DNA from 2 places in the Arthrobacter sp. GmRoot5-12 genome. Region 1 is predicted to be linked to the other one. Evidence: predicted binding sites of a transcription regulator. Region 1 holds the regulator's gene; the other holds the start of a gene.
What was found. The regulator LexA, encoded in region 1, represses DNA repair genes until DNA is damaged. The targets are predictions, from matches to a motif close to TCGAACANNTGTTCGA.

Region 1 (14,529 bases):
GGCCGAAGGCGGCGTCCAGGTCCACCAGGTGCACCCATTCGGCGCCTTGCTGCTGCCAGTTCAGCGCAGCTTCAAGGGGGGTGCCGTAGCTGGTTTCACTGCCCGCCTCGCCCTGGACCAGCCGGACGGCCTGGCCGTTTACGACGTCGACGGCTGGCAGCAGTTCAAGTACCGGCAGGTCATGTGCGGTGGTCATACTCATCCTCGGTGTCGATTTCGGTGCGGAAAGCAGGGCGCTGGGTCCGCGATGCTGTTGGGGTGAAGTTGGCGGCCCTCGCGCTGTGGGCTGTGGTCAGTTTGCCGGCAGGGTCAGCAGGTAGGCCGCCACCAGTGACATGGCGGCCAGGACGTAGAACGCCACCTGTGTCCAGAGTGGCTTGCGCTGCTGCCGGAATGAGATGCCGCCACCGATGAGGATGCCGGCGAGGCCCATCAGGAGTACCGACCACATCTAGGCGTCACTGCCGGCGTCCGCCGGTGCTGCAGCGGATTGACCGCCGGCCGGTTTCCGCAGGCCTTCCACCCAGTTGCGCAGGAGCCGCGCACCGGCGTCGCCGGACTTTTCGGGGTGGAACTGGGTGGCGCAGAGGGGGCCGTTCTCGACGGCGGCGATGAAGGGGCCGCCGTGTTCGGACCAGGTGACCAGGGGCGGCGCCATCCGTGGCTGGATGACGTCGAAGTTCCATTCCTGCACGCCGTATGAGTGCACGAAGTAGAAGCGTTCGTTTTCGACCCCGGCAAAGAGTTTGGAGCCTTCCGGCACCTTGACCGTGTTCCAGCCCATGTGCGGAACCACCTCCGCGGGGAGGGCCTCTACCTTGCCGGGCCATTCGCCAATGCCTTCGGCTTCGGTGCCGTGTTCCACTCCGGCTTCAAAAAGGACCTGGAGGCCCACGCAGATTCCAAGCACGGGGCGTCCGCCTGCCACCCGCCTGCCGATCAACCTGATGCCGTCCACGGCCTTGAGTTCGCGCATGACGGTCTCGAACGCACCTACGCCCGGAACCACCAGGCCGTCCGCGTTCAGTACATCCTCGGGCTTGGCGCTCAGGATTACTTCCGCGCCGGCACGTTCCAGTGCCCGGACTGCGGACCTGACGTTCCCGGAACCGTAATCGAGCACGGTGACCGTGGGTTTGCCCTCAGGTGAAGGCAGCTTGCCTGATGCTGACGGGTCGATGATCGCGCCGTCTTTGAGGACCTGGCCGCTCACAGCGCCCCCTTGGTGGAGGGGATGCCTTCAACCCGGGGATCGGGTTCGACGGCGGCGCGGAGGGCGCGGGCGAAGGCTTTGAACTGTGCCTCGACGATGTGGTGCGGGTCCCGTCCGGCCAGCACGTTCATGTGCAGGCAGATGCCGGCGTGCAGTGTGATGGCTTCGAAGACGTGGCGGGTCAGGGAACCGGTGAAGTGGCCGCCGATCAGATGGTACTCCTGCCCGGCCGGCTCGCCCCCGTGCACCAGGTACGGGCGTCCGGACACGTCCACCACAGCGTTCGCAAGCGCTTCGTCCAGCGGAACGGTGGCCTCACCGAACCGGCGGATCCCCGCCTTGTTCCCGAGGGCGGTCCGCAGGACCTCGCCGAAGGTGATGGCCACGTCCTCAACAGTGTGGTGGACGTCGATGTGGGTGTCACCCGTGGCCTTGACCGTCATGTCGATCAGGGAGTGCTTGCACAGGGCCGTGAGCATGTGGTCGTAGAACGGCACGGAGGTATCGATGTCCGATACGCCGGTTCCATCGAGGTTGATCTCCACGAGCACGGAGGACTCGCTGGTGGCACGCTCCATGCGGGCGGTCCGGGCCGCAGCCGTATTCGATCCGGTGGGACTCATGGTGAAGGATCCTTTGTGGGAGAAGAAGTAGTTCAAGGCGCCCAGCGCCGCAGTATCAAGTCTAGGCGGGAAGCGCGGCCTGGCCCGCAAGGATGCGTTCCAGGGAGGTAAGGAAGGCTGTGGTTTCCGCCTCAGTGCCTGCGGTGACCCGAAGGTGGCCGGGGATGCCCACGTCGCGGATGAGCACTCCGGCGTCCAGCAGCTCCTGCCATACCTGGTGCGGATTTTCCAGGCCCCCGAAGAACACGTAGTTGGAGTCCGAGGCGGCAGGCTTGAGGCCCATCCTGGTCAGTTCGGCCACAATGCGGTCCCGCTGCGCCTTGATGTCCTGGACATCGGCCATCAGTGCCTCGCGGTGTTGGAGCGCGGCCAGTGCGGTTGCCTGGGTAATCGCGGACAGGTGGTACGGAAGGCGCACCAGCCGCAGGGCATCGGTGACCTCCGGGGCCGCGGCCATGTAGCCGAGGCGGGCGCCGGCGAGCGCGAAGGCCTTGCTCATGGTGCGGGAAACTATCAGCCGCTCCCGGCCGGGCAGCAGGGTCAGGGCGCTGGGCGTGCCGTCATGCGCGAACTCGTGGTAGGCCTCGTCGACGATCACCACGGTCTGGCTGTCCTCGCCGGCGTCATAGACAGCCTCCACAACGTCAAGCCCCAGGCCGGTCCCCGTGGGGTTGTTGGGCGAGCAGAGGAAGACGATGTTGGGCCGCAGCTCCTCGACCTGCCGGGCGGCGGATTCGGCGCTCAGGTCGTAGCCTTCCGAGCGCACTCCCGTGATGTATTGGGTGTCGGTTCCGCTGGCGAGCAGAGGGTACATGGAGTACGTGGGTGGAAAGCCCAGGGCGGTGCGGCCGGGGCCGCCGAAGGCCTGGAGGATCTGCTGCAGGACCTCGTTGGAGCCGTTGGCTGCCCAGAGGTTTGATTCGTCGAGCCCGTGCCCCAGGTATTCCGCGAGAGCTTTCCGCAGGTCGGTGAATTCCCTGTCCGGGTACCGGTTGAGGCCTGCAGCTGCTTCCGTGACCGCCGCGCTGATGGCGGCGCGCACGTCCGCCGGAACACCATGGGTGTTCTCATTGACGTTCAGCAAAATGGGAACGTCCAGTTGGGGTGCCCCGTAGGGGGTCAGCCCGCGAAGATTGCTGCGGAGGGGAAGTCGGTTCAGACGCTCTAGCTGGTCGTTCACCTGAACAGTTTAGTTGCCGCGGCAACTACCGGAAAATGTGACGGATTCTGTTCGCCACCGGCGTTGCTGTCCCGGTCATCTTTCTCAAAGGCCAACCCCAGGTGCCGCTCAGTGCGTGGGGACGAACAGCTGCTGCCCCGGCAGCACAGCGGCGGCCGGAAGGTTGTTGAGCTGGACGATGTCCGCCACCACGTCCCGGGCATCGCGGTCCGGAGCAACAGCGCCTGCGATGCTCCACAACGACTGGCCCGCCTGCACCGTCACGGTGACCGTCGGCGTCACGGCCAAATCCGCAGCTGAATCGGATGCCTTGGCCGGTGCGTTGAAAAGTCCGGACAGGGACAGCAGGAGTACCGCGAGGAGCACAAGCGGAACTCCGATCAGGACGATCCGCCCCCGGCGGGTCAGCCGCAGGGGCGCTGCTGACGGCGTCCGGCGCTGCGAGGGCTTCCGGGTCTGCAGGGAAACGCGGTGCGTAGGTGAAACCTGGTGAAGAGATAAAGCTGACATGAACTAAGCCCTCCTGGACCTGCCGTGCTGCCCGGGTGTCCGCCCGCTGCCGCCCTGCCGTTCACACCATGTCCGGAGCTTCTCCGGCCATGTTTTCGAACGGGGCAATCGCTGGCTAGAACACATGTTCGAACTTTGCTTGTTAAGTTTTAGCACCTATCAACGAACAATGTCGAGACTCGCTAGAACAAATGTTTGAAAAAGCAATGTGGCTGGCCTAGCTTTGAACCAAAGAACAACCACCACTGAAGTTGAACAGCAGGGTCTGACAATGACAGTGGGAGTCCTTCCGGCGGCGCTGTGGAACAGGCCGCAACGGAAGATCCGGCGGCAAGCGAAAGGCATTGGCGAATATGGCAGCAGCAGCCGCCGGGGGCAGGACCGCCCCGCAACCCAGGAAGACCGCCAAGGGCTTGACCCCCCGGCAGAAGAAGATCCTCGAGACCATCCAGCGCTCGGTCAATGACAACGGCTACCCGCCCTCCATGCGGGAGATCGGCGACACGGTTGGCCTGGCCAGCCTGTCCAGCGTGACCCACCAGCTCTCGCAGCTGGAGAAGCTGGGTTACCTGCGGCGCGACCCCAAACGGCCGCGGGCCATGGAGGTGCTGATGCCCCTCACGCTGGACAGCGGAAGCAATGCCGCCGGCGCCTCCCCCGCGCCGCAGGCCACGGGCGGCGGTGCCACGGTAACGGAGCTGCCCACCGCGCTGGATACGGCCATGGTTCCGCTGGTTGGCCGGATCGCTGCCGGCGGTCCCATCCTCGCTGAGCAGCTCGTGGAGGATGTCATGCCGCTCCCCCGCCAGCTGGTCGGCCAGGGCGAGCTCTTCATGCTTAGGGTGGCCGGCGACTCCATGGTGGATGCCGCCATCTGTGACGGTGACTGGGTGGTGGTGCGGCGCCAGGCGGACGCAGCCAACGGGGACATCGTTGCTGCCCTGCTGGATGACGAGGCAACCGTCAAGACATTCCGCCAGCGCGACGGCCACACCTGGCTGCTGCCCCAAAACACGCAGTACGAACCCATTCTGGGCGACCATGCCACCATCATGGGCAAGGTTGTCTCGGTCCTGCGTTCCCTCTGACCGCGTCTCCCGCGAAGGGACGGCCTGCCGGAAATTGCACGGCGGCTGCCCCCGCTGGCGTCGTTCGCCTGCCGGGCCCTACGTGGCCGCGTCCGCGCCCAGCCTGGCCAATGCCGCCAGCGCCTTGCTGCGGTCCGTGGTAGCCCAGAACGGCGGCAGGGCGCCGCGGAGGAATCCGGCGTAGCGCTCTGTTGCCAGCCGGGAATCCAGAACGGCCACCACTCCCTTGTCTCCCGTGGACCGGATCAGGCGGCCGGCACCCTGGGCCAGCCTGATGGCGGCATGCGTGGCCGAGACGGACATGAAGCCGTTTCCGCCGGCCTGGGCCACGGCACGCGAACGCGCGGTCATCAGCGGATCATCCGGCCTGGGGAACGGGATGCGGTCGATCACCACCAGGCGGCAGGAGCCTCCCGGAACGTCAACCCCCTGCCACAGGGACATAGTCCCGAAGAGGCAGGTGTCCGGTTCGTCGGCGAACTGCTTCACCAAAGCGGTCATGGTCGACTCGCCCTGGCAGAGGACAGTCACATCGAGCTTCGGCCGCAGGGCGTCGGCAGCCTCTTCGGCAGCCCGTCGGGATGAAAACAGGCAGAGGGCACCCCCGCCGGACGCTTTGATGAGCGCTTCCAGTTCCTCCAGCGCCTCCGGCGAAACGCCGCGGCCCGGCTTTGGCAGGTGGCCGGCCACGTAGAGGATGCCCTGTTTCGGGTAGTCGAAGGGCGAGCCGACATCCACACCCGTCCAGCTGGGTGCGCCGTCGCCGATAAGGCCCAGTCCCCCGGCCGCGGGTTCAAATGCCGAGCCAATGGCGAGGGTTGCGGACGTCAGCACGACGGTGTGCCCGGCGAAGAGTCCTTCCCGGAGCCTGCCTGCCACGGACAGCGGCGCGATGTTGACCAGCACCGGGGCATTGTCATCGGGCTGGGAATATCCCTGGCCGGGATCGAACGTGCCGGCCCGGGAAAACCACACGACCTCGCGGTTTTCACGGGCAGCAATAAGCCGCTCACACAATTCCAGGATGAGCATGAGGCGGGACCGGGCCAGCTGCCGGCCGCCGTCGGCCGTGGCGTTGCTGTCCCCCTTGGAATCGGACAACGCGGCCCGGCACGCCTCCCGCAACTGGTCCATGCAGTCCAGCTGTTCGTCGTTCAGCCCGTTGGGAAGCAGGCCGCTGGGCGCACCGGCGAGGGCCAGTTCAAGGTTTGCGGCTGCGGCGTTCAGCGCGTCCACCGTGATGGCGGTATGTTTGCGGGCGCCGGAAGCGGCAGCGTGGACCATGGCCACCGACAGCTGACCGGACACGGCTCCGGTGACCCGGTCCTGCAACTCGTGCGCTTCATCCACCACCACGACGTCGTACTCGGGCAGGACTGCAAGTCCTTCGAAGGCGCTGACGGCCAGCATGGCGTGATTCGTCACCACCACATCTGCCTCGGCTGCGTCCTGCCGGGCCAGCTCGCTGAAGCACTCGGCGGCCATGGGGCACTTTTGGGCCCCCAGGCACTCCATGGAAGTGACGGAGACCTGGCGCCAGGCACGGTCCGTCACACCAGGCAGGAGCTCATCCCGGTCGCCGGTGGCCGTCTTCTCCGCCCACTCGCGGAGCCGCACCACCTCCTTGCCAAGCTGGGACGAGGGTCCGCCCACGGAGGCGGCAAAGTGCGGGACGCTGGTGTCTTCGCCCAAGGAGAAAAGCTGACCCTCGGAAGGCTCCTCGGAGGGGAACCCGCCTTCCAGTTTGTGCCGGCAGACATAGTTTGACCGGCCTTTCACCAAGGCAACCTTGACCGGCCGTTCCAGGGCCGGGGTGATGTTCTTCAGCAGCCGCGGCAGGTCCCTGCCAACAATCTGGGTTTGCAGGGCCAGCGTGGCCGTGGACACCAGAGCGGGCTTGTTGCTCTCCAGGGCGTGGGCGATGAGCGGCACCAGGTAGGCCAGCGACTTGCCCGTGCCCGTGCCCGCCTGGACCAGCAGGTGGTTGCCGGTTTTGATGGCCCGGGCCACCTGCCGGGCCATCTCGTGTTGTCCGGTGCGGCTTTGTCCGCCCATGCCGGCGACGGCGCGGTCGAGCAGTTCGATGACGAACTGCTCGCCGGCCGTCTGCGCGGTTTCGCCGGCGGCGGGGTCACTCATTGACGATGAATGGTTCCAGTTCGGACGCCAGGCCCTCGCGGACCTTCACCGCAGCCCTGGTACCTGCCTCAACGTGGTCAACGCTGAGGATTTCAGCGTCGGACTCATGGAGCTTGCTGACCAGGTCTCCGCGGTCATACGGGATGAGGAGTTCCATCTTGACCGAAGGCCGGGGAATGGCTTCGCTGATGGCCTTCAGCAGTTCCGGGATGCCCTCACCCGTCCGGGCCGAGACCACCACATGCCGCGGTTCGCGCTGCTTCAGGCGCTCCACCACGAACGGGTCAGCTGCATCAGCCTTGTTCAGCACGATGATCTCCGGCACCTTGCGGGCATCAACTTCGCTGAAGACCTTCCGGACGGCGGCGATCTGCCCTTCGGGGTCCGGATGCGACACGTCCACCACGTGCAGGATCAGATCCGAGTCCGCCACTTCCTCGAGGGTCGAACGGAAGGCCTCCACCAGCTGGGTGGGCAGCGAACGGACGAATCCAACGGTGTCGGCCAGGGTGTATCCCAGGCCGTCCGCGGTTTCCGCCTTGCGGACGGTGGGATCCAGGGTGGCGAACAGTGCGTTCTCCACGAGGACTCCGGCGTCCGTAAGCCGGTTCAGCAGTGAGGACTTGCCGGCGTTGGTATACCCGGCAATCGCCACGGAGGGCACTTCATTACGACGGCGGTTGGCCCGCTTGGTCTCGCGTGCCGGCTTCATTGCGGCGATTTCACGCCGCAGCTTGGCCATGCGGGTACGGATCCGGCGCCGGTCCAACTCGATCTTGGTTTCACCAGGACCTCGGGAGCCCATGCCGGCGGCAGCGCCACCCACCTGGCCACCGGCCTGGCGGGACATCGACTCACCCCAGCCGCGGAGGCGCGGAAGCAGGTACTCGAGCTGCGCGAGCTCCACCTGCGCTTTGCCTTCACGGCTCTTGGCATGCTGGGCGAAGATGTCAAGGATCAGCGCCGTGCGGTCGATGACCTTGACCTTGACGATGTCCTCAAGTCCGCGGCGCTGGGAAGGCGCAAGTTCAGCGTCCACCACCACCGTGTCCGCGCCCGTGGACATGACGATGTCCTTGAGCTCCAGCGCCTTGCCTGACCCCAGGAAGGTTCCCGGGTCCGGCTTGTCACGGCGCTGCACCATGCCATCCAGGACCTCCGAACCGGCGGTCTCGGCGAGGGCTGCCAGCTCACGCAGCGAGTTTTCGGCGTCGGCAAGCGTTCCCTCGGACCAAATCCCGGCCAGGACCACGCGCTCCAGGCGCAGCTGGCGGTATTCAACTTCGGTGACGTCTTCGAGCTCGGTGGACAGGCCTGCCCTTCGGCGCAGCGCGCGCCGTTCCTCGAGGTCCTGCTGGTCGCCGTCGTATGTTGAGTGTTCTTCGTCGAGGCGGGAAATGGCCTGCGCCTTGCCGAGCACCGCTTTTCCATTGCCGTTGCTCTCACCGCCGGGCGTGCTGACAGTCTTGGCCGGGACGTCCTTGGCGAGGATCCGGTCGATAACAGCCTGGATTTCCTGCGGACTCATGTCCTGGGCGGCTGGATCGGAACCGGTGTTGGGCTGGCTGGTCATGGTCTCCTTTGAAGATTCGGCAATTCCAGAATAGTGCTGATTGCTTGGAAGTTGGAACGTATTCGCGCTGGGCTGACGGCCTGCGGTCATGCAATTCTCCTGGTTGTCTCGCGGCCGGCTGCGATGCCGGGGCCGGGATGCCGCGTCAAGGGGCGGCAGGGCTAAAAAGGCCGGAAAAATAGCGGGAAGTGCAGCAGGAGGCTGACTTTCGAGTATCGTCCGGCGGCCGGGCAGAACAGATGCGTCTGGCCGGTGCACAAGCGGAAGGCTGAAAAACCTGCATCGCTGCGGGACGGGCTGTCGCTGGAGGACAGGCTGCGGGGACGGGCGTGGCCCGTGCCGGCTACTCGAAGATCAGGAACATGCCATCCAGCGTAGCAGAGGGGGTTCTGCACGGTTTCCCATTACGCTGCAAGGGGAACTACTCTGGCCAGTTATGGAGTCCGCACACTATTTCAGCACGTCCCCCGCCGGCCCCTTTACCCGTAAGCCACTCACGGTGGAGCTGGCCGGCGAGACCCGCAGGCTCCACACCTCCGCGGGAATCTTCAGCCCGGACGGGATCGACAAGGGCACCGCGGTGCTCCTCGCCGATGTTCCGGCGCCGCACCCCCAGGGGAACCTGCTGGATATCGGATGCGGCTGGGGGCCCATCGCACTCACCATGGCGCTGCTGGCGCCCGGGTCGACGGTCTACGCCGTGGACGTCAACGAACGCTGCGTCGCCCTGACCAACGAAAACGCGGCCGCGCTGGGGCTGTCCAACGTCGTCGCCAGTACACCCCAGGAGGTGGACGCCGGCGTCAGGTTCGACACCATCTGGTCCAACCCGCCCATCCGGATTGGCAAGGACGAACTGCACGCCCTGCTGAAGCTGTGGCTTCCGCGCCTCGCGGACGGCGGCACGGCATGGCTGGTGGTGCAGAAGAACCTGGGCTCGGATTCGCTTCAGCGCTGGCTGGCCGCCGAACTGGACGGTTCCTTTACCGTGACCCGCGAGTCAACGTCCAAGTCCTTCCGGATCCTGAAGGTTACGAAAGCGTCCCGCTCGCCACAATGACGGCGGGGCCGCTGAGTTCCACGTGCTCGTGGCCGGCGGGGCCGGCGAAGAACTTCACGCCCACCACACCTCCGGGAACGTTGACCCGCCAGGCATCAGGGGCTTCCGCGCCGGCCCAGTGCCGGATGGCGACGGCGGCAGCACAGGCCCCCGTTCCGCAGGACTGGGTCTCCCCCACGCCTCGCTCATGCACCCGCATGGTCACGGATCCGACGCCGTCATGGACCAGAGGCTCCGCAGGGACGACGAACTCCACATTGGTCCCATTCACGGGGACCGGATCGACCTTGGGAGCAGTGAAGAGGCGGGTGCCTTCGAGCTCGCTGAGTTCCGCGAGGGCCACTACGGTGTGTGGGTTGCCCATGCTCACGGAGAGGGCCGGGCGGGGAACTTCCAGGCCGTCGGCAGTGACCAGGGAATCCATCGCCTTGGCGCTGGCCTCCCCGGGGAATATGAACTCCCACGGGCCCATGTCCACCGCGTAACCGTTCCCTGTCCGGACCACGGTCTTGACCCCTCCGCGGGTGCCGATGGTGAGTGATCCGCCGTCGGGCAGGTCGATCAGGCCCTCGGACCGCAGGAAGTGGACGAAGACCCGCACGCCGTTGCCGCACATTTCAGACAGTGAGCCGTCGGCATTGCGGTAATCCATGAACCATTCCGCGTCCGGGGCATCGGTGAGCAGTTCCCGGCCTTCCGGCAGGAAACGGGACGGGACAGCCCTGATCAGGCCGTCGGCGCCGATTCCCCGGTGCCGGTCGCAGAGCGCTGCGGCCTGGTCTGCGCCGATGGCGTGCACCCCCTCGGGATCGGCCACCAGGACGAAGTCGTTGCCGGTGCCATGCCCCTTGGAAAAGCGGAGCCCGCTCAGTGCGTGCAAGGCGGTCCCAGTGGCTTCTGCGGGGGTTGCATTCATGGTCACAAGCGTAACGGCGGATGCCGCCGGCGCTGAAACTGCGGCTACCGGCCCGAATCCTGGACGCACACCTCGGCCGCCTTACCCATCAGTCCCGGGTCCTGCCAGTCCAGCCAGGTGATGCGGGGGTCGGCGCGGAACCACGTCAACTGGCGGCGGGCGAACTGCCGGGTGGCCACGATTGTTTCCTCTGCGGCCTGCTCAACTGTTGACGTGCCGTCGATGACCCGCAGGAACTGTGAATAGCCCAGTGCACGGGATGCTGTTTTGCCCTGCCGAAGGCCCCGCGCGTCCAGCATCCGGACCTCCTCCAGCAGGCCGGACTCCACCATCCGGTGAACCCGTACCGCCAAGCGCTCCCGCAGGACCTCCCGGTCCACGCCCAGGCCCACCTGAACCGCAGGCTGGTAGTACTCGCGGCGCGGCATGAAGGAACTGAAGGGCCGTCCGGTAAGTTCATGGACTTCCAGTGCGCGGATAATCCGCCGGGCGTCCGAGACCCTGTCCGCGGATACGGGGTCCAGGGCCCTCAGCCTGTCCAGCAGCGCCGGGGTCCCCAGCCGTATGTGGTCCGCCTCCAGTCGTGCACGGAGCTTGGGGTCGGTCCCCGGGAACTCCAGGACGTCCAGGGCGGCCCGCACGTACAGTCCGGAGCCGCCCGCCAGGATTGCGCGCTTGCCGCGGGCATGGATATCCCCGATGAGGCTGCGGGCCTGTTGCTGGAAGTCCGAGACGCTGGCTTCCTGGGTCACGTCCAGGATGTCCAGGAGGTGGTGCGGCACTCCCCTGCGCTCGGCCGTCGTGATTTTGGCAGTGCCAATGTCCATGCCGCGGTAGAACTGCATGGCGTCAGCGTTGATGACCTCGCCGTCCAGTTCGAGGGCAAGGTTGACGGCCAGGTCGGATTTGCCGGAGCCGGTGGGACCGACGACGGCGATGACAGGCGGGGCAGTCACCTTCAGCGGGTGCGCAGCGGCAGCGAGGGCATGCCAAGGGAGACAGCCTTGGGTCCAGCGCCGGAGCCTGGGGCAGGCACACCACAGGAGTCGGCCTGGGACCTGTCCCAGGCATCCCCCGCCCGGGACCGGCGCAGGCTGTAGTCCTCCGGCGTGGGATCGGCCACCAGGTGGAAGGCCGCCGCCTCCGTAATGGTGACGGTGACGAGGTCTCCGGGCCTGGGTGCCGGGGCCCCTTCGGGGACTGAGAAGTGAACAAGCCGCTGGTCCTGGGAACGGCCGGACAACCGGTGGGTTTCCTCCGATTTCCGTCCGGACTGGGCGGTGACCATGACTTCCAGCCTCCGGCCCAACTGCTTCCGGTTTTCCTCGGCGGCGATCCTGTCCTGCAGGGCGGTGAGGCGTTCGAAGCGTTCCTGGACCACGGCCTTCGGCAGCTGGTCCGGCAGGTCGGCAGCGGGCGTGCCGGGGCGCTTTGAATACTGGAAGGTGAAGGCGGTGGCAAAGCGTGACTTTTCCACCACGTCCAGCGTCGCCTGGAAGTCCTCTTCGGTTTCGCCCGGGAAGCCGACGATGATGTCGGTGGAGATGGCGGCGTGTGGAATCCTGTCCCGGACCTTGTCCAGGATGCCCAGGAACTTCGTGGAACGGTAGGAACGCTTCATGGCGCGGAGGATGCGGTCCGAACCGGACTGCAGGGGCATGTGCAGCTGCGGCATCACGTTGGGCGTCTCGGCCATGGCATCAATGACGTCATCGGTGAAGGCGGCCGGGTGCGGGCTGGTGAAGCGGACGCGTTCAAGGCCCTCGATTTCGCCGCAGGCGCGAAGGAGTTTGGAGAAGGCCTGGCGGTCGCCGAACTCGACACCGTAGGAGTTGACGTTCTGGCCCAGGAGGGTCACTTCGATGGCGCCGTCGTCCACGAGCGCCTGGATTTCGGCGAGGATGTCTCCGGGCCGGCGGTCCTTTTCCTTGCCGCGAAGGGCCGGCACGATGCAGAACGTGCAGGTGTTGTTGCAGCCAACGGAGATGGATACCCAGCCGGAGTAGACGGAGTCGCGTTTGGTGGGGAGCGTGGAGGGGAAGACGTCCAGGGACTCCAGGATTTCCAGCTGGGCCTCATTGTTGTGCCGTGCACGGTCCAAAAGTGCGGGCAGGGCGCCGACGTTGTGGGTGCCGAAGACAGCATCCACCCATGGTGCCTTCTTGAGGATGGTTTCGCGGTCCTTTTGGGCCAGGCACCCGCCCACGGCGATCTGCATGCCGGGGTTGGCGGCCTTCACGGGCGCCAGGATGCCGAGGTTGCCGTAGAGCTTGTTGTCCGCGTTCTCCCGGACTGCGCAGGTATTGAACACGACCACGTCAGCATGGTCGCCGGCTGCCGGTACGTAGCCCGCATCCTCCAGCATGCCGGCCATGCGTTCGGAGTCGTGCACGTTCATCTGGCAACCGAACGTGCGGACCTGGTAAGTACGCGGCTGCACTGCCCCGGATTGCGGAACAGCACCGGCTTGCGCATCAGCAGCAGGCTCAACGGACGCGGCAGCGCCGGAATGGGGGGAAGGAATGGTCAAACTCACCAGTTAAGGGTACCGGCTTTGGAGCATCCCGCTGTCGGGATCCTGCCGGGAATCCAGGACGTCGTTGACGATCCTGAACGCCTGGGACGGCTGGTAGCCCTTCCTGGCCAGCATGGAGGCGAGCCGCCGGACGGCTTTGTCCCGTTCCGACTGGTCAGGCAAAACCGTCCCGGGCCGGAGCTTGCGCTCCACCAGTGCGCGTGCCGCCGCTTCCTCGTCGGCGTCCGTCAGCTGCTCCAGGGCAGAAGCCGCCGTTTCCTGGTCGATGCCCTTCTCGGCCAGTTCGCGCCGGAGAGCGCCCTTGGCAAGCTTGCGGGACTGGGACCGGCTCCTGACCCACATATCGGCAAACTCGGCGTCATTGATCAGGCGCGCCTCCTGGAACTTGTCCAGCACCGCCTCGGCGACGTGTTCGGGGATATTCCGTTCCGCCAGTTTCCGGGCAAGCTGCAGCCTGCTCTTGGGAGCTGCCGTGATCTGGCGGTACACGATGGCCTGCGCCACCGAGAACGGATCCGGTTCGGCGTCAACAGCCTGCGGATCCTCAGGGATGGAAAAGCCATCCGGCGGCCCTGAAGAGGGGCCGCCGGACCGAGCCCGCCGTGAACGTGGTCCGGTCAAGGGCTAGAACCCGTCGACGGCTTTCAGCTTTGGCGCGTCCTTGGACTCGTCCTCGGCGGGCTTGACCCCTACGCCGAGCTTTTCCTTGATCAGGCGTTCCAGTTCAGCCGCGAGCTCGGGGTTGTCGCGCAGGAAGCGGCGCGAGTTCTCCATGCCCTGGCCCAGCTGGTCGCCGTCGTACGTGAACCAGGAACCGGACTTCTTGATGATGCCGTGCTCCACGCCCATGTCGATGATCCCGCCTTCGCGGGAGATGCCCTGGCCGTAGATGATGTCGAACTCAGCAACTTTGAAGGGCGGAGCCATCTTGTTCTTGACGATCTTGGCCTTGGTCCGGTTACCGACGGAATCGGCACCTTCCTTGAGGGTCTGGATCCGCCGGACATCGATGCGGACCGACGCGTAGAACTTCAGGGCCTTACCACCGGTGGTGGTTTCGGGGGAGCCGAAGAAGACACCGATCTTTTCGCGGAGCTGGTTGATGAAGATGGCGGTGGTCTTGGTCTGGCTCAAGCGTCCGGTGATCTTACGCAGGGCCTGGCTCATGAGCCGTGCCTGGAGGCCGACGTGGCTGTCGCCCATGTCACCTTCGATTTCGGCGCGCGGCACCAGGGCGGCGACGGAGTCGATGACGACAACGTCCAGCGATCCCGAGCCGACCAGCATGTCCATGATCTCGAGCGCCTGCTCACCTGTGTCCGGCTGCGACACGAGGAGGGCGTCGGTGTCCACACCCAGCTTGGCGGCGTAGTCGGGGTCCAGGGCGTGTTCTGCGTCGATGAATGCTGCGATGCCGCCGGCGCGCTGGGCATTGGCCACGGCGTGCAGGGCAACGGTGGTCTTACCCGAGGATTCAGGACCATAGATCTCGATGACACGGCCCCGCGGAAGGCCGCCAATCCCCAGAGCGACGTCCAGTGCGATGGAACCGGTGGGGATGACTTCGATCGGGGCGCGTACTTCGTCGCCCAGGCGCATGACCGACCCCTTGCCGAACTGCTTGTCAATCTGGGCAAGCGCTGCTTCCAGCGCTTTTGCACGATCCGGGGCTGCCGCCATGGTTGACACCT
Region 2 (14,529 bases), 3.7 Mb from region 1:
GCGGTGCGGCTGGGGGATCTCGTCGACGTTGATGCCCACCATGGCTTCGCCGAGGCCGCGGGAGGCCTTGGCGATGACGTCGGGGTCGTCGAAGAAGGTGGTGGCCTTGACGACGGCGGCCGCGCGCTGGGCGGGGTTGCCGGACTTGAAGATGCCGGAGCCGACGAAGACGCCGTCGGCACCGAGCTGCATCATCATGGCCGCGTCAGCGGGGGTGGCGATGCCGCCGGCGGTGAACAGGACGACGGGCAGCTTGCCGGCGGCGGCAACTTCCTTGACCAGTTCATACGGGGCCTGCAGTTCCTTGGCCGCGACGTAGAGCTCGTCCTCGGGCAGGGAGGACAGCCGGGCGATCTCGGAGCGGATCTTGCGCATGTGTCCGGTGGCGTTGGAGACGTCGCCGGTGCCGGCTTCGCCTTTGGAGCGGATCATGGCCGCGCCCTCGTTGATGCGGCGCAGGGCCTCACCGAGGTTGGTGGCGCCACAGACGAAGGGAACCTTGAAGTTCCACTTGTCGATGTGGTTGATGTAGTCGGCGGGGGTCAGGACCTCGGACTCGTCGATGTAGTCGACACCAAGGGACTGCAGGACCTGGGCCTCGACAAAGTGGCCGATGCGGGCCTTGGCCATGACCGGGATGGACACGGCATCAATGATCTGGTCGATCATGTCGGGATCGGACATGCGGGACACGCCGCCCTGGGCACGGATATCGGCCGGAACACGCTCCAGCGCCATGACTGCCACGGCACCGGCGTCTTCGGCGATGCGGGCCTGCTCGACGTTGACGACGTCCATGATGACGCCGCCCTTGAGCATCTCGGCCATGCCACGCTTCACGCGGCTGCTGCCCGTGACGCTGTTCGCGGACGAACCGGCCTCGTTGCTTACATCAGGTGTAGACACAAAAACCCCTATGGGTAGACAGATGATCTTCGCCGGGCATGCGGCGGCAGCTGCCGGAGGTGCACGCACGGATTGCCGGGTCGCTTGACCGGGCACTTATATACTAGTCCCCCGCCGCACGGCAGGCTTAATCATGTCTAATCTGCGGGCGTGGGCTCTGCCAATGCCTGCCGGCGTACCGAGACAACGCGCTGAACGACGGTGATGAGGCTGGCCGCCGCCAGGAGGACCAGTGTGACCAGGAGCACCACCGGCGGGAGGCCCAGGCCGGTCAGGCCGGTCACCACCAGGATGGATACCAGGCGTTCCGCCCGCTCGGCGATCCCCACGTTGGCCGTGAAGCCCAGCGACTCCGCCTTCGCCCGGGCGTAGGAGACAACCATGCCCAGGACAAGGCAGAGCAGGGCGGCCACGGCGATGGCCATGTTGTTGCCGCCGGTGAAGAACCAGACGGACACCCCGGCGAAGAGGGCACCGTCGGCAACCCGGTCCAGGGTGGAGTCGAGGAAGTTCCCCCAGCGGCTCTTCACACCCTGCATCCGGGCCATGATGCCGTCCAGGACGTCCGAGAAGATGAAAGCAGTGATGAAGAGCGTGCCCCAGAAGAGCTGCCCCAGCGGGTAGAAGCCCAGGCTTCCGGCCGCAACACCTGCAGTTCCGAGGATGGTTACCGCATCCGGGGAGACACCGATCTTCAGGAGCCAGCGGGCCAGCGGGGTGAACAGTGCGGTGAAAAAACCGCGGGCATGCCTATTCAGCATCCGACTCCCCGGGCCAGGCTTCGGCCACTTGTCTCCGGACCTCGTCAAGGGTCTGGGTGATGGCCTTGGTTTGGGCGATGATGGGGAAGAAATTGCCGTCCCCGCCCCACCGCGGAACGATGTGCTGGTGCAGGTGCGCCGAGATGCCGGCTCCGCCCACAACCCCTTGGTTCATGCCCAGGTTGAAGCCGCCGGGATTGGACACCTTGCGCAGGACCCGCATTGCCGTCTGGGTTAGGTCGGCAAATTCGGCGGTTTCTTCGACCGTGAGGTCCGTGTAGTCCGGAATATGCCGGTACGGACACACCAGAAGGTGCCCGGGATTGTAGGGGAACAGGTTCAGCACCACGTAGCAGGTCCGGCCGCGGTAGACGATGAGCGCCTCTTCGTCGGTGCGGGCGGGGCCCACGCAGAACGGGCAGTCGTTCTCATTCTTGAACTGGTGCTGCCCGCCCTTGATGTAGGCCATCCGGTGCGGAGTCCACAGGCGCTGGAAGGCGTCGGGGACACCGGCGAGGGCGAAGTCGTCGGTAACGCCGGCATCGCCTGGATATCCTGCGCCTGTGTTCTCCTGCACTGTGCTGCTTCCGTTCGCTAGCTGGTCCGGTTGCGGACGGCGTCGGTGATCCGCTTGACCGCTTCCGACACGGGCACGCCGTTGTCCTGGCTGCCGTCGCGGAAACGGAAGGAAACGGCGCCGGCCTCCGCGTCGTCGCCGCCGGCGATCAGCACGAACGGGATCTTGTCCTTGCTGGCGGTGCGGATCTTCTTGGGGAACCGGTCCGAGGACGTATCCACCTCGGCGCGGATGCCCTCGGCCTTAAGCTGGTCGACGACGTCGAACATGTACTCGTTGAACGCCTCCGCCACGGGGATGCCCACCACCTGGACCGGAGCCAGCCAGGCGGGGAACGCGCCGGCGTAGTGCTCGGTGAGGACGCCCATGAACCGCTCCACCGAGCCGAAGAGCGCACGGTGGATCATCACCGGCCGCTGCCGGCTGCCATCGGCGGCCTGGAATTCCAGTTCGAAGCGTTCGGGCAGGTTGAAGTCCAGCTGGATGGTGGACATCTGCCAGGTGCGGCCCAGTGCATCCTTGGCCTGCACGGAAATCTTGGGGCCGTAGAACGCCGCTCCGCCCGGATCGGGCACCAGCTCCAGCCCGGACTCCTGGGCCACCTCGGCAAGGGTTCTGGTGGCTTCCTCCCAGGTGGCGTCGTCGCCCACGTACTTTTCCGGGTCCTTGGTGGACAGCTCCAGGTAGAAGTCGTTCAGGCCGTAGTCCTTGAGCAGGTCCAGGACAAAGGTCAGGGTCTTGGTGAGTTCGTCCTTCATCTGCTCGCGGGTGCAGTAGATGTGGGCGTCGTCCTGTGTCATTCCACGGACGCGGGTGAGGCCGTGGACCACGCCGGATTTCTCGTAGCGGTAGACCGATCCGAATTCAAACAGCCGGAGGGGCAGTTCACGGTAGGACCGGCCGCGGGAGCGGAAGATGAGGTTGTGCATGGGGCAGTTCATCGGCTTCAGGTAGTAGTCCTGGCCGGGCTTGCGCACGGTGCCGTCCTCGTTGAGTTCGGCGTCCACGTGCATGGCGGGGAACATGCCGTCCTTGTACCAGTCCAGGTGGCCGGAGACCTCGTAGAGGTGGCCCTTGGTGATGTGGGGGGTGTAGACGAACTCGTAGCCGGCCTCGACGTGGCGCTGGCGGGAGTAGTCCTCCATCTCCTTGCGGATGATGCCGCCCTTGGGGTGGAAGACGGGCAGCCCGGAGCCCAGTTCGTCCGGGAAGGAGAAGAGGTCGAGTTCCGAGCCGAGCTTGCGGTGGTCGCGGCGTTCGGCCTCGGCAATGCGCTCCTGGTATGCCTTCAGCGCTTCCTTGGTGGGCCACGCGGTTCCGTAGATGCGCTGCAGCTGCTGGTTTTTCTGGTTGCCCAGCCAGTACGCCGACGACGAACGGGTCAGCGCGAAGGCGTTGGAGATCATCTTGGTGTTGGGCAGGTGCGGGCCGCGGCAGAGGTCACACCAGACGGTGGTGCCTTCCTTGCGCTCCACGTTGTCGTAGATGGTGATGTCACCGGCGCCGACCTCGACGTTCACGCCCTCGCCTGCCTCGGCAGCGTCGTTCTTCTTGCCGAGCAGTTCGATCTTGTAGGGCTCGTTCTTCATGGCTTCGCGGGCCTCGTCCTCGCTGACCACGCGGCGGACGAATTTCTGGTTCTGGTTGACGATCTTGAGCATCATCTTTTCGAGGGTCTTGAGATCCTCGGGGGTGAAAGGCTCGGCGACGTCGAAATCGAAGTAGAAACCGTCGGTGATGTAGGGGCCAATGCCGAGTTTGGCGTCGGGGCGCAGCTGCTGCACTGCCTGTGCCATCACGTGGGCGGTGGAGTGGCGCAGGACGTTCAGGCCGTCGGGCGAATCAATGGTTACGCCTTCCACCTCGGCGCCTTCGGGCAGTTCCTGGTCCAGGTCCTTCAGCTCGCCGTTGACGCGGGCCACAACAACATCACGGCGCTCAAAGAAGAGTTCCGCACCGGTTGTCCCGGTAGTCACCTTGGTCTCTTCGCCATCGACGAGAAGGGTGATCTGCTGGGCATCTGACACGGGTGTCTCCTATTCAAAGTTGAGGCTTCATAGCTTGTGGCATACGGGGACCACAGCCAGCCACCGTCAATGCTATCGGTTCCGGTTGAGCCCACCAACGCGGCGCACAGCACGCTCACCCGTTAAAGCCGGTAATCGCCAGCGTCCTGCTGATGCCGTCCAGGGGATGCGGGCCGTCCTGGGCAGCCGCCGGCGAGGACTCGGGGAAGGGCAGCGTCTCGGTGCGGCTGAGGTCCCAGGCCATGCTTGCGCTCAGGCTGATCCCCCGGGGGCCGGTCCTTCGGGTGGTGCCGCGGATCAGCAGCAGGCGGGTGCCAAACAAAAGTGGCCCTGCACTTTCCTGGGCCTCATGGAAGAAGACCGAATCAACGCAGCCGGTGCCGTCGTCGATGCTGATGAACACCACCCTCCGTCCGCCGCGCATGGGAGGGGTCTGGGTTGCCACCCGCACCCCGGCCACCAGCACTTCGGTCCCGTTGCGCAGGCTGAGGAGTTTATCGGCTGTGGTGACGCCCAGCTTTTCCAGCAGGGGACGGTGGCTTTCCATCAGATGGGTGCTGACATCGACGGCCATGAGGTCCAGTTCCGCCCGGACGTTTTCCACCAGCGTGGGGGCTGGAAGCCCGGGCTTGATGTTGCGCAGTTCAATATCGCCCAAGGGTAGGGACAGCTGTCCCTCCAGGATGTCGGCGCCTTTGCGCGCGCCAGTGGCTGACTGGAGCTGCTGCAGGTGCTGCACCAGGTCGGCCCGGTTGGCTGTTCCCCCGGCTTCCCGGTGCAGGGCATCAAAGGCTCCCAGCTGGGCGAGCCGCCTGATGCTTGGCTTGCTGAGCCGCGAGCGCGCGCGGAGGTCTGCCAGTGAGTCATATGGCTGGCCTGCCACTATCCGCTTCAATTCGGCTGCGGACAGCCCGTAGATCCCGTTCAGGCTGAGCCGGATCCCCAGCCTGCCGGCGTCCTGGCCGGACTCGATCCGCTCCACCCGGTATTCAGCTTTGCTCCGGTTGATGTCCAGGGGAAGGATGGGTATCCCGAGCCTGCGGGCTTCGGCCACCAGCAGCCGTTTGGGATACATCCCGGGGTCGTGCTCCCATAAGCCGGCAAGGAAGGCTTCCGGGTGGTGTGTCTTAAGCCAGGCGGACTGGTAGGTGGGGACGGCGAAGGCAGCACCGTGGGCTTTGCAGAAGCCGAAACTGGCGAACGACTTCAATGTCCCCCATACCTTGTCCACTACTTCGGGGGTGTATCCCCTGGTTTTTGCATTGCGCCGGAAGTATTCCTCCACCCTGGCTTCACCGTCGTCGCTGCTCAGCGCCCTGCGGAACTCGTCGGCTTTGGCAAGCCCGCAGCCGGTCATGATGTCGAGGGTTTTCAGGATCTGTTCGTGGAACACCGTGACCCCATGGGTTTCCTGCAGCACCGGTTTAAGGTCCGGGTGGGGGTAGACCTCAGGGGCGAACCCGTGCCGGTGTTCCAGGAAGGGCCGCACCATGTCGGATTTCATGGGGCCGGGACGGAACAGTGAAATATCGATGATGAGGTCGTTGAACTCCCGGGGTGCCATCTTTCCAATCAGCTCCCGCTGCCCCGGGGATTCAATCTGGAAGCAGCCCAGGGTGTGCGTGCTCCTGATCAGCTGGTATGTCGGTTCGTCGTCGAGGGGAACGGCGTTGAGGTCGATCCGGCCGTCCCCGGCGATGTAGTCAGGGCCTGTTCCGTCAGGTCCTGCCGGGTGCCTTCCTGCCTCCACCACGTCCTTCTTGCTGGGGTGGATGCGGATGATCTCCCGGACTGCGAAGGCCATGGCGCTTTGCATGCGCACCCCCAGGACATCGAGTTTGAGCATGCCCATGGGGTCCATGTCGTGCTTGTCGAACTGGCTCATGGGCAGCCCCAGGCCGCTTGGCTGGACCGGGGTGCGGTCCAGGAGTGTGGCATCGCCCAGGATCACTCCGCACGGGTGCATGGAGATGTGGCGGGGCAGCCGGTCCAGGCGTTCGGTCAGGTCCACCAGGAGGTCAAGCTGCTGGTTCCCGTCCATGTCGCGCTGCTCCACCCTGCCGGCGAACTCCCGGAGCTCGGGCTTTTCCTGCAGGGCTTCACGGAACTTCCGGGCGGAAAAGCGCCACAACTGCTTGGCGATCTCCCCCACCTCGCCGTCGTCCATGCCCAGCGCGAGCCCGGCGTCGCGAACCGCCCCCCGGGCCCGGTACCCGTTCTGCATGCTCATCAGGGTGACGCGCTCCGGGCCGAACCGGTCAAAAATCCTGTGGTACACGTTGTGGCGTTCCGCGCTTTCCACATCGATGTCAATGTCAGGGAGGGTGGCACGGTCGTTGGAAAGGAAACGTTCAAAGATCAGGTCATGCTGGAGGGGATTCACATGGCTGACCTCGATCAGGTAGTTGACCAGGCTTGAGGCACCTGAGCCCCTGGCGGCCGCCCGGACCCCCATGTCCTGGATCATGCGGGATACCTCCGCCACCGTCAGGAAATAGGCGGAGAAACCCAGGTTCCGGATGATGCCAAGCTCATGCTCCAGCCGGGACAGCATCTCCTGTTCGGGTTTTCCTGAGATCCCCGGGAAACGCCTGCCGATTCCCGCATGGCAGCGCTGGACAAGTTCGGCGTGCGGATCCTGGCTGATCCCAATAACCGATGCTTCCGGAACCACTGGCTGCTTCCACCCCATATCGGTGCTGGGGTCGATCCGGCAGAGGTCGGCGAGCGCCTCTGTTTGCGCCATCATCTGTTTGAGGTCTGCTGCACCGTAACCGGCAGCGGAAATGATTTCCTTTCCCAGTCCCAGCATTTGTTCGGAGGTTTTCAGCCAGCCCTGCCCGGTGGGCTGCAGGAGCGGTTCACCTGCAAGTTCCGGAAGGGACTTCAGGGTCCGGGCAGAATCCAGGACGTCGGCGGTTGGTGCGCCGTCTGCGGCACAGTACCTGACGGCGTTGGTGAGGATGGCGGGTACGTGGTGTTCCTCTGCGAGCCTGAGCATGCGGACTGCATGTGCGGTGCTGAAGGGAGTCCCCGGAGCGCTGAGCTGGGAGACAATTTCCGCCACGACCGTTCCAGCGGGCATGGCATCCAGCCATTGCTTGAACAGGGTCCGTGGACGCAGGTAGCGCCGGCCACCCATGGCCCGTCCGACGTCGGAATCCGGTCCAATCAGGACGGTCAGCACCGGCTTGAGGGTCTGGGGGTCAAGGGTGCGGGAGGCGAGTTCGGCACGGGTGACCGCGGCGGGCACCGCTCCCCCGGCTTTCCCCGAGGTCCTGGCGTGGGCATCGGAAACCAGCCGGCACAGCGCACGGTACCCGGCACCGTTGTTGTGGCCGCGGGCCAGCACCACCACCCTGCCGGATACCTGTGTGCGATGATCGCCGTCGTCGTCAAATACTGCAAGGTCCACCCCCACTATGGGGTCGATGCCCGCCGCCATGCAGGCCTTGAGGTGCTTGATGGTGCCGTACAGCCCGTCCCGGTCGGTGCAGGCAAGGGCCGTTGCGCCGTCGGCTGCGGCCGCCATTGCCAGCTCTTCAGGCCAGGAGACACCGTAGTGGGCACTAAATGCCGTGGAAACGTGGAGGTGGGTAAAGCTCATGGTGATGGGAGGTGGGGATTCATGCGGTTTTGGGGCGAAGGCCGTCATGGATCCGCAGCAGCCGCCAACGGCCACTGCGGATATGGCGGGTCAGGTCAAGGGTGAGGGGTTCGGCAACGGCAGGTTCTCCTGGCCCCATCGGGCGGGACGCCACTTTGGCAGGCAGTACCTGGACCCGCCAGATTTCGTGGTCCACCACGCCCGGTCCGCTTCCCAGCGGAGCCCGGGTATCCTCTGCCCACCATTGCCGGCGTTCATACCAGCGGACAGGTTCGGCACAGACGATGTATGACGTTCCTGCCCACGTCAGGGATTCCGGCTGCCCGGAAGCGGAGCACACCACGTCAACGGACTCGCTGAACATGCCCACGTGCGCCTCCCTGCAGCTGCAGATTTTGACCCTTATTCGAATATGTATTCGAACGAATCCAGTCTACGCCGGGGAGGCAGCAAAACATAGGCGGGGGTGGACGGAGCGTGCGGCAGGGAGCAGGATGATGGCATGAGTACCGATGACGCACTCCTGAAGCAGGCAAGCATCAAGACCCAGGACTCCACCCTGGTTGCACGGTTCGACATCGACGGCACCATTCCGGACTCCGGGGCCTATGTGGTGGGCCTGATGGGAGCCTCGCCGGATTATTCCATGCAACGACGGCTGTGCATTGAGTTCATGAACGGGGAGGCAATCGCCTGCTACTCGTTCAACCGGGACCAGGGAATCGAGGAAGACTACGACCTGTCGGGAGTGTCCCACTCGGACAACAGCATTACCGGGAGCTTTCCCGCGACGGCCTTGACCGGGCTGGGGCAGGGCCATGTCCTGTCAGCCTTCAGTGAGGCGGACGGCCGGGAGTTCCAGCACGGGGTGCCGGTGGAGGAAGCCCTTTAGGGCTCCTCCGCCAGCCCCCGGAACAGGTCAGCTGTTTTCTTTGTGGATCCGCAGTTCAAGTTCAATAAACGCGGAGATCATCGCCCGGTAGGTTGCTTCGACGATGTCCGGATCGATGTCCTTTTTCTCTGCGGCGGACCGGACGTGCTCGATGATCCGCTCCACCCGGCCCGGGGCACGCACCTCTGCGTCATCACCCTTGAGGGTCCCGGCGATCCTGATCAGCCGTTCGCGGCGGGCAATGAGGGTGACAATCTGTTCATCCACCTCATCAACGGCAACCCGAACGGCAGCGAGCTGTTCCTTGTCGGCCCGGGCATCCCTATCGTTTCCTTGAATTGTCGCCATCATCTGACAGTATCGAAGCATGGAGCCAAGAGTCGACTTTATCTCCCTCGGAGTCCGCAATGTTCAGGCATCCCGCGACTTCTACGTTGATGGCCTTGGCTGGCCGGTCCACCGTGAGGTTGCCGGGGAAGTGCTGTTCATCCAGGTGAACCACGGCCTGGTGCTGTCCCTGTGGGACGTCCGCCAAATGCAGGCCGAAGCGGGCACCAGCCCTCCCGCCGGCATCCCCTGCATCACCCTCAGCCACAACGTCGCCGGTCCCGGGGACGTGGACAGGGTCATGGAAGAGGCCGCGGAGGCCGGCGCTGACATCATTGCCGAGCCGGTCACCCAGCCGTGGGGCGGCTACACGGGCTATTTTGCCGACCCCGACGGGTTCCGCTGGGAAGTGGCGTACAACCCCACCTGGGCAGTGGACGACGCCGGCAGGGTCACCGTCTGATCCCCGGCCTCACCATGGGGTGCGGCTGCTGGAGCTGGGCTGAAAAACAGGGCTGGGAAAACAGGCCGCTAGAACAGGGCGCTGGAACAGGGCAGCTAGAACAGGGCTTCGACCGGGCGGATCAGTTCGGGGCCGTTGTTGCGGACATTGCCCACTTCCTTGCCCACCGACTCCACCCGCCAGTCGGCCGCGGCATTCTTGACGCCGGACCGCACCAGGTCCACGAGTCCGGCGGCGTCATCCGCCTGCGGATCCAGCCATGCCTCCATGGTGTCCCTGTCCATGGGCAGGGGGACGCGGTCGTGCAGCTCCGTCAGCTTCCCGAAGATGGTGGATTCAGACCCCGGCGGAGGCGTGTCTGCCGTGAGGATGGACGTTGAGAGCAGCCAGCGGCCCGGATCCCCTTCGGGAACGGAGGGGTCCTTCCACCACTCGTAGAGGCCGGCGAAGACCAGCCCGTGGTCCGTGCCCGGGTGCACGTAGTAGGGCTGCTTCGACTTCCCAGGTCCCTGCTTCCATTCGTAGTAGCCATCGGCCGGGACCGCGCAGCGGCGGGACTGGACTGCCTTCCGGAACGCCGGCTTCTCCAGCACCGATTCGCTCCGGGCGTTGATCATGCGGGAACCGATTCCGGGGTCCTTGGCCCAGGACGGGACCAGGCCCCAGCGTGCCACGTGCAGCTGGCGCACCTGCCGGGGCGCGGCACTGTCATCCACCAGGCGCTCCAGCACGATGGGGACGGCATCGGTGGGTGCCACGTTCCACGACGGCGGGATGCTCACCTCGCTCTCCAGCTCGGCATCGAACTCAGCCAGCAGGTCCCCCACGGCGCGTGCCATTACGTAGCGTCCACACATGGCACCAGCTTGCCACCGGCCGCCACAAACTGTCATCCGGCGCCGTTCCAGGCGTCAGGCACCGGGGAATACCGGCAGCCACGCTACGGTTGACGGTAAGGAAACCTTTCAAGCGACGTATAGGAGATCCCTGTGGACTTCACTCCCGAATCCGGCACCATCACCATGTTCTCCACCACCTGGTGCGGCTACTGCAACCGGCTCAAGAAGCAGCTGGACGCGCAGGGCATCGGCTACACGGAAGTCAACATCGAAGAGGTGGACGGCACTGCCGAACTCGTGGAGCAGCTGAACGGGGGCAACCGTACGGTTCCCACAGTGCTTTTCCCGGACGGCTCCGCAGCCACCAACCCGTCTGCTGCCGAGGTCAAGAGCCGGCTGGCTGCCTGACCGGCCCAAGACGCGGCATCGCCGCAACTTTAGTGCGGGTCATGCCCCCAGGCTGCTGAAGGAAGCAGTTTCCAGGGTGGCATGGCCCGCATATGTTTCCAGCAGGGACCGCTCAACGGCTGCCACGTTAAGGCCGGGCACCAGGTCGTTGGCGGCACCGGCGGTTGCCGGGTCCCAGTTCAGGCCGAGCGCGGCATAGCTGTCGGTGAGGACCTTGCGGATCGGGGCGGAATCCTCCACCACGATGACGGAGCTGAAGAGCCAGCCACCCGAGACCACACGCTGCGCGGTACCCACCAGTTTCACCCGCCGGGAGTTGTCCGCTGGATCCGTTCCATGCACGCTGAATTCACCGGGACAGTACTCGCCTGGGATTTCCCCCACCGCCGCCTGCACCCCAACGCCCCGCAGCGCCTGCGCAAAGAGCTCACCGAAGTAACCGAACCTGGTTTTGGAACCGGCGACGGCGTCCGCGTCCGGTTCGATATGGTCCACCACAAGGGTGCCACGGTGGTAGGCGGCCGCGCGTCCCCCCGCCCGCCGGACCAGGGGTTCGAAGCCGTTGTCCCGGCAGGCACGGGCGGCGGCGTCAAAGCCGGGCAGGCGGGTGTCCCGCTGCCCGAACGCCACAGTGGGAGCCGGCCGGTACAGCCGCAGGGTGGGGCCGATGCCGCCGCTCCTTGCCCTGGCCAGCAGCTCCAGGCCGAATTCAAGGTCACGGCCCGCGCCGAGGGACACGTCCTGCCGCACCACGGTAAGCGTGCGGAGTCCAGTACCGGTGTGGTGCATTGTTGCGAAACTCCTGGGTCGGGTGCGGGCAGGCCATCCCTAGGTTACGCCCGACGGCGGCAACCGCCTTAACGAACCCGGCGCCCGGCCCACAGTGCGTGCAGCAGCGGAAGGGACGACGCAGCCATCAGCGCGTTCCCGGCCGCCAGGTCGTCGGCGCGGACGATGGCGCCGGCCACCAGCAGGGCACCGAAAACCACGGCGGAGGCCGCGCGCCGTCCCGCCCGTTCCAGCCGCGCCGCCTGCCGCTCCAGCCGCGGAACAGCCACCTCCAGCGACCCCTCCTCAAGCCGGCCGGCCAGCGCGTCCAGCCTGCCGGGCAGGCGCAAGGCAATACCGGCGGCATCGAGCGCCTGCCGGGCCACGTCCTGCACCACGTTGCCGCGCTCGTCGCGCAGCAGCTGCGCCGCGTAGGGTTCCACCGAGTCCCAGAGGTTGAAACGTTCATCCAGCGCGCTGCACACACCGGAGGTCAGGGACATGGCTCGAATGATCAGCAGGAAATTCTCCGGCAGCTGGAACGGCAGCGAGCGGACCACGTCGCCGAACTCCACCGCGAAATCCCGGAACTCCCGGGGGTCGACTTCGCGGAGCTCGGCAAAGCCCATGCCGCCGAAGCGGGCAAAGAGCTGGGTCATGGCGCGTTCCAGGCCCACGCTGTCCGCCGACGGCATCAGGACGCCGACGTCGTTGATCGCCGCCACGAGTCCCTTGCCGTCGCGTGCGGCTGCTGCGATCAGGAGCTTCCGCAGGCCGCTGCGCGTGGATGGGGTAACCTCGCCCATCATGCCGAAGTCAATGAACGTCAGTTTCCAGGGGCGTTCGCCTGCGCCTGCACGGACTGGAGTGACGAAAATGTTCCCAGGGTGCGGGTCCGCATGGAAGAAGCCGTTGGTGAACAGCTGGTCGAACATGATGGCGGCAAAAACCGGGGCCACCGTGGCGGGATCGATGCCCGCGGCACGGAGCGCACGGGCATCGGTGATCTTGATGGCCGTGACATCCTCAAGGGTGAGTACACGGCGGGTTGTCCGTTCCCAGACAACTTCCGGTACCGCCACCCGGTCATCACCGGCAAAGTCAGCCGCAAAGCGCTCGGCGTTGACTGCCTCGTGCAGGTAATCAATCTCCTGCAGGCTGATCATGGCGAATTCCTCTACCAGGGCACGCATGTCGGCGCGGCGGGAGACGAGCCGGACGTGGCTGAGCCAGCCGGCTACTTTCCGCAGCGCGGCAAGGTCGACGTCGACGATGGCGCCGATGCCCGGACGCTGAACTTTCAGGACCACGGCATCCAGTCCAGTGTCCCCGGCATCCAGGGGGTCCAGGCGGGCCCGGTGGGCCTGTCCCAGCGAGGCGGCTGCAATCGGAGACTCGTCCACGGAGGCGAAAACCTGGTCCGGCGGTGCACCCAGTTCCTGTCCCGCCAGGGCGGCGATTCCCGGGAAGGCCACCGGCGGCACCTCGTCCTGCAGCCCTTCGAGCTCTTTGGTGATCTCCGGAGGCAGGACGTCGAGCCGGGAGGACAGGAACTGGCCCACCTTGATCATCAGGCCCCCGAGTTCCACGGCCAGGTCATGGAACCGCCGGGCAAACTGCCGCATCCTCCGGGAGCGCGTCCGGGCGGCGACGCCACCAAGCCCTATCCGCGGCAGGAACAGCTCAAACCACCACGTGGTTGCAAGGTTCCAGGCGGCGAAGCGCAGGATCCGCCGGTAGCGCCCGCGGTGCTGCCTCAACGGGCGCTGCGGGTCGTCCCTGGCTTGGAGGATCGACGACACCCGATCAGTCCCGGGCGAGGATGGCGTAGAGCCGGCGGCGGGCCTCGTCCAGCACTGCCACTGCCTGCTGCACCTGTTCCGCTGAACCGGTTCGGCCTACCTGCGCCGCAGCCTGGGCCAGTTCAATCCCGGCCTTGGGAAGGGAAGCGATGCCGCCTCCGCCCATGGAGGCCGCCGGATCCCATGGCGCAGATCCCCGCTGGGCCGCCACCTCCTCACGGCCGGCTTCGGTCAGCGAGTAGATCTTCCGCCCGTTGGATTCCTCGGCGCTGATGGACCCTTCATCGGCCAGCAGCTGCAGCGTGGGGTAGACAGAACCCGCGCTCGGTTTCCAGCTGCCGCCGCTGCGCTCCTCGATCTCCCGGATGATCTGGTACCCATGCATGGGCCGTTCCGCGAGCAGTGCCAGCACCGCTGCCCGCACCTCTCCCTTCCCGGCGCGGGTTCCCACCCGTTTGTCGAAACGGGCGCGCAATTCCTCCACGGCCTGCCACATGCCGTCCAGATTGTTTCCGCCGAATCCCCCTGTGGGGTGTGAAGCACGCATGATGGACTCCTTTGCCGATCGCGAACGATATACAACGATACTCAGCGATATACGCCGCGCACCATACCAGGAGCAAGGATGCTGCCCGCGGACAACCAGCAGCCGGCCACCGCCCGCGTACTTGTCAGGACGTGCGCCGGGTCAGGATTTGCGCAGGGTCAGGATTTGTTCAGCGCGGCCGAACGGGCCCTGCCGGTCGTGCAGCACGGTGGAGGTCAGCCCGATCCCGTCGCGGCCGAACGACACCGCGTTGTCCAGCCCCAGCCACTCCCCCTCGGGCCTGCGGTACATGTGGATCTGCAGGTCCAGGTTGGGGAACGCATAGCTGTCCTTGCCCGGAGGTACCCGGGCGGCAATGCCGTTGGCGGTATCCACCAGACCCATGAGCCGCGGGAAGTCACCGCTGTCCGCCCGGTCGGTCAGCGGATGGTCGGTGCGGAGCCATACTTTCCCGGCGCCCGGCCGGTGCCCTTCGGCCACCCGCATTTCGAGGGACCGGATGTAGCCTCCGGGCCACACGGCGGAGCCGTCATAGGGTTTGCATTCATCGGGCCCCGGTATCGCCGCGTCCTCGACGGCGGCCACCCCTGCGGTGTCACTGGTCT

Region 2: the regulator LexA is predicted to act here: its motif matches at 8,285-8,300, upstream of AC6JAM_RS18320 (DUF6504 family protein).

What each region holds. Positions count from the first base shown of each region.
Region 1 covers NZ_AP046056.1:258,104-272,632, forward strand. The annotation lists gene priA (bifunctional 1-(5-phosphoribosyl)-5-((5-phosphoribosylamino)methylideneamino)imidazole-4-carboxamide isomerase/phosphoribosylanthranilate isomerase PriA) at 1-196, opposite strand, end outside; gene AC6JAM_RS01160 (CG2302 family histidine operon protein) at 293-451, opposite strand; gene hisH (imidazole glycerol phosphate synthase subunit HisH) at 452-1,213, opposite strand; gene hisB (imidazoleglycerol-phosphate dehydratase HisB) at 1,210-1,836, opposite strand; gene AC6JAM_RS01175 (histidinol-phosphate transaminase) at 1,898-3,016, opposite strand; gene AC6JAM_RS01180 (LysM peptidoglycan-binding domain-containing protein) at 3,125-3,526, opposite strand; gene lexA (transcriptional repressor LexA) at 3,880-4,614, shown strand; gene AC6JAM_RS01190 (ATP-dependent DNA helicase) at 4,693-6,753, opposite strand; gene hflX (GTPase HflX) at 6,746-8,326, opposite strand; gene AC6JAM_RS01200 (class I SAM-dependent methyltransferase) at 8,763-9,386, shown strand; gene dapF (diaminopimelate epimerase) at 9,358-10,302, opposite strand; gene miaA (tRNA (adenosine(37)-N6)-dimethylallyltransferase MiaA) at 10,347-11,258, opposite strand; gene miaB (tRNA (N6-isopentenyl adenosine(37)-C2)-methylthiotransferase MiaB) at 11,261-12,838, opposite strand; gene AC6JAM_RS01220 (regulatory protein RecX) at 12,842-13,342, opposite strand; gene recA (recombinase RecA) at 13,463-14,518, opposite strand.
Region 2 covers NZ_AP046056.1:3,928,623-3,943,151, reverse strand. The annotation lists gene pdxS (pyridoxal 5'-phosphate synthase lyase subunit PdxS) at 1-906, opposite strand, end outside; gene pgsA (phosphatidylinositol phosphate synthase) at 1,044-1,667, opposite strand; gene AC6JAM_RS18335 (HIT family protein) at 1,657-2,244, opposite strand; gene thrS (threonine--tRNA ligase) at 2,262-4,271, opposite strand; gene AC6JAM_RS18325 (DNA polymerase III subunit alpha) at 4,387-7,878, opposite strand; gene AC6JAM_RS18320 (DUF6504 family protein) at 7,898-8,248, opposite strand; gene AC6JAM_RS18315 (hypothetical protein) at 8,381-8,770, shown strand; gene AC6JAM_RS18310 (chorismate mutase) at 8,798-9,118, opposite strand; gene AC6JAM_RS18305 (VOC family protein) at 9,138-9,560, shown strand; gene AC6JAM_RS18300 (SOS response-associated peptidase) at 9,656-10,417, opposite strand; gene AC6JAM_RS18295 (mycoredoxin) at 10,550-10,807, shown strand; gene AC6JAM_RS18290 (lipoate--protein ligase family protein) at 10,847-11,596, opposite strand; gene AC6JAM_RS18285 (ABC1 kinase family protein) at 11,665-13,377, opposite strand; gene AC6JAM_RS18280 (PadR family transcriptional regulator) at 13,382-13,924, opposite strand; gene AC6JAM_RS18275 (thioesterase family protein) at 14,066-14,529, opposite strand, start outside.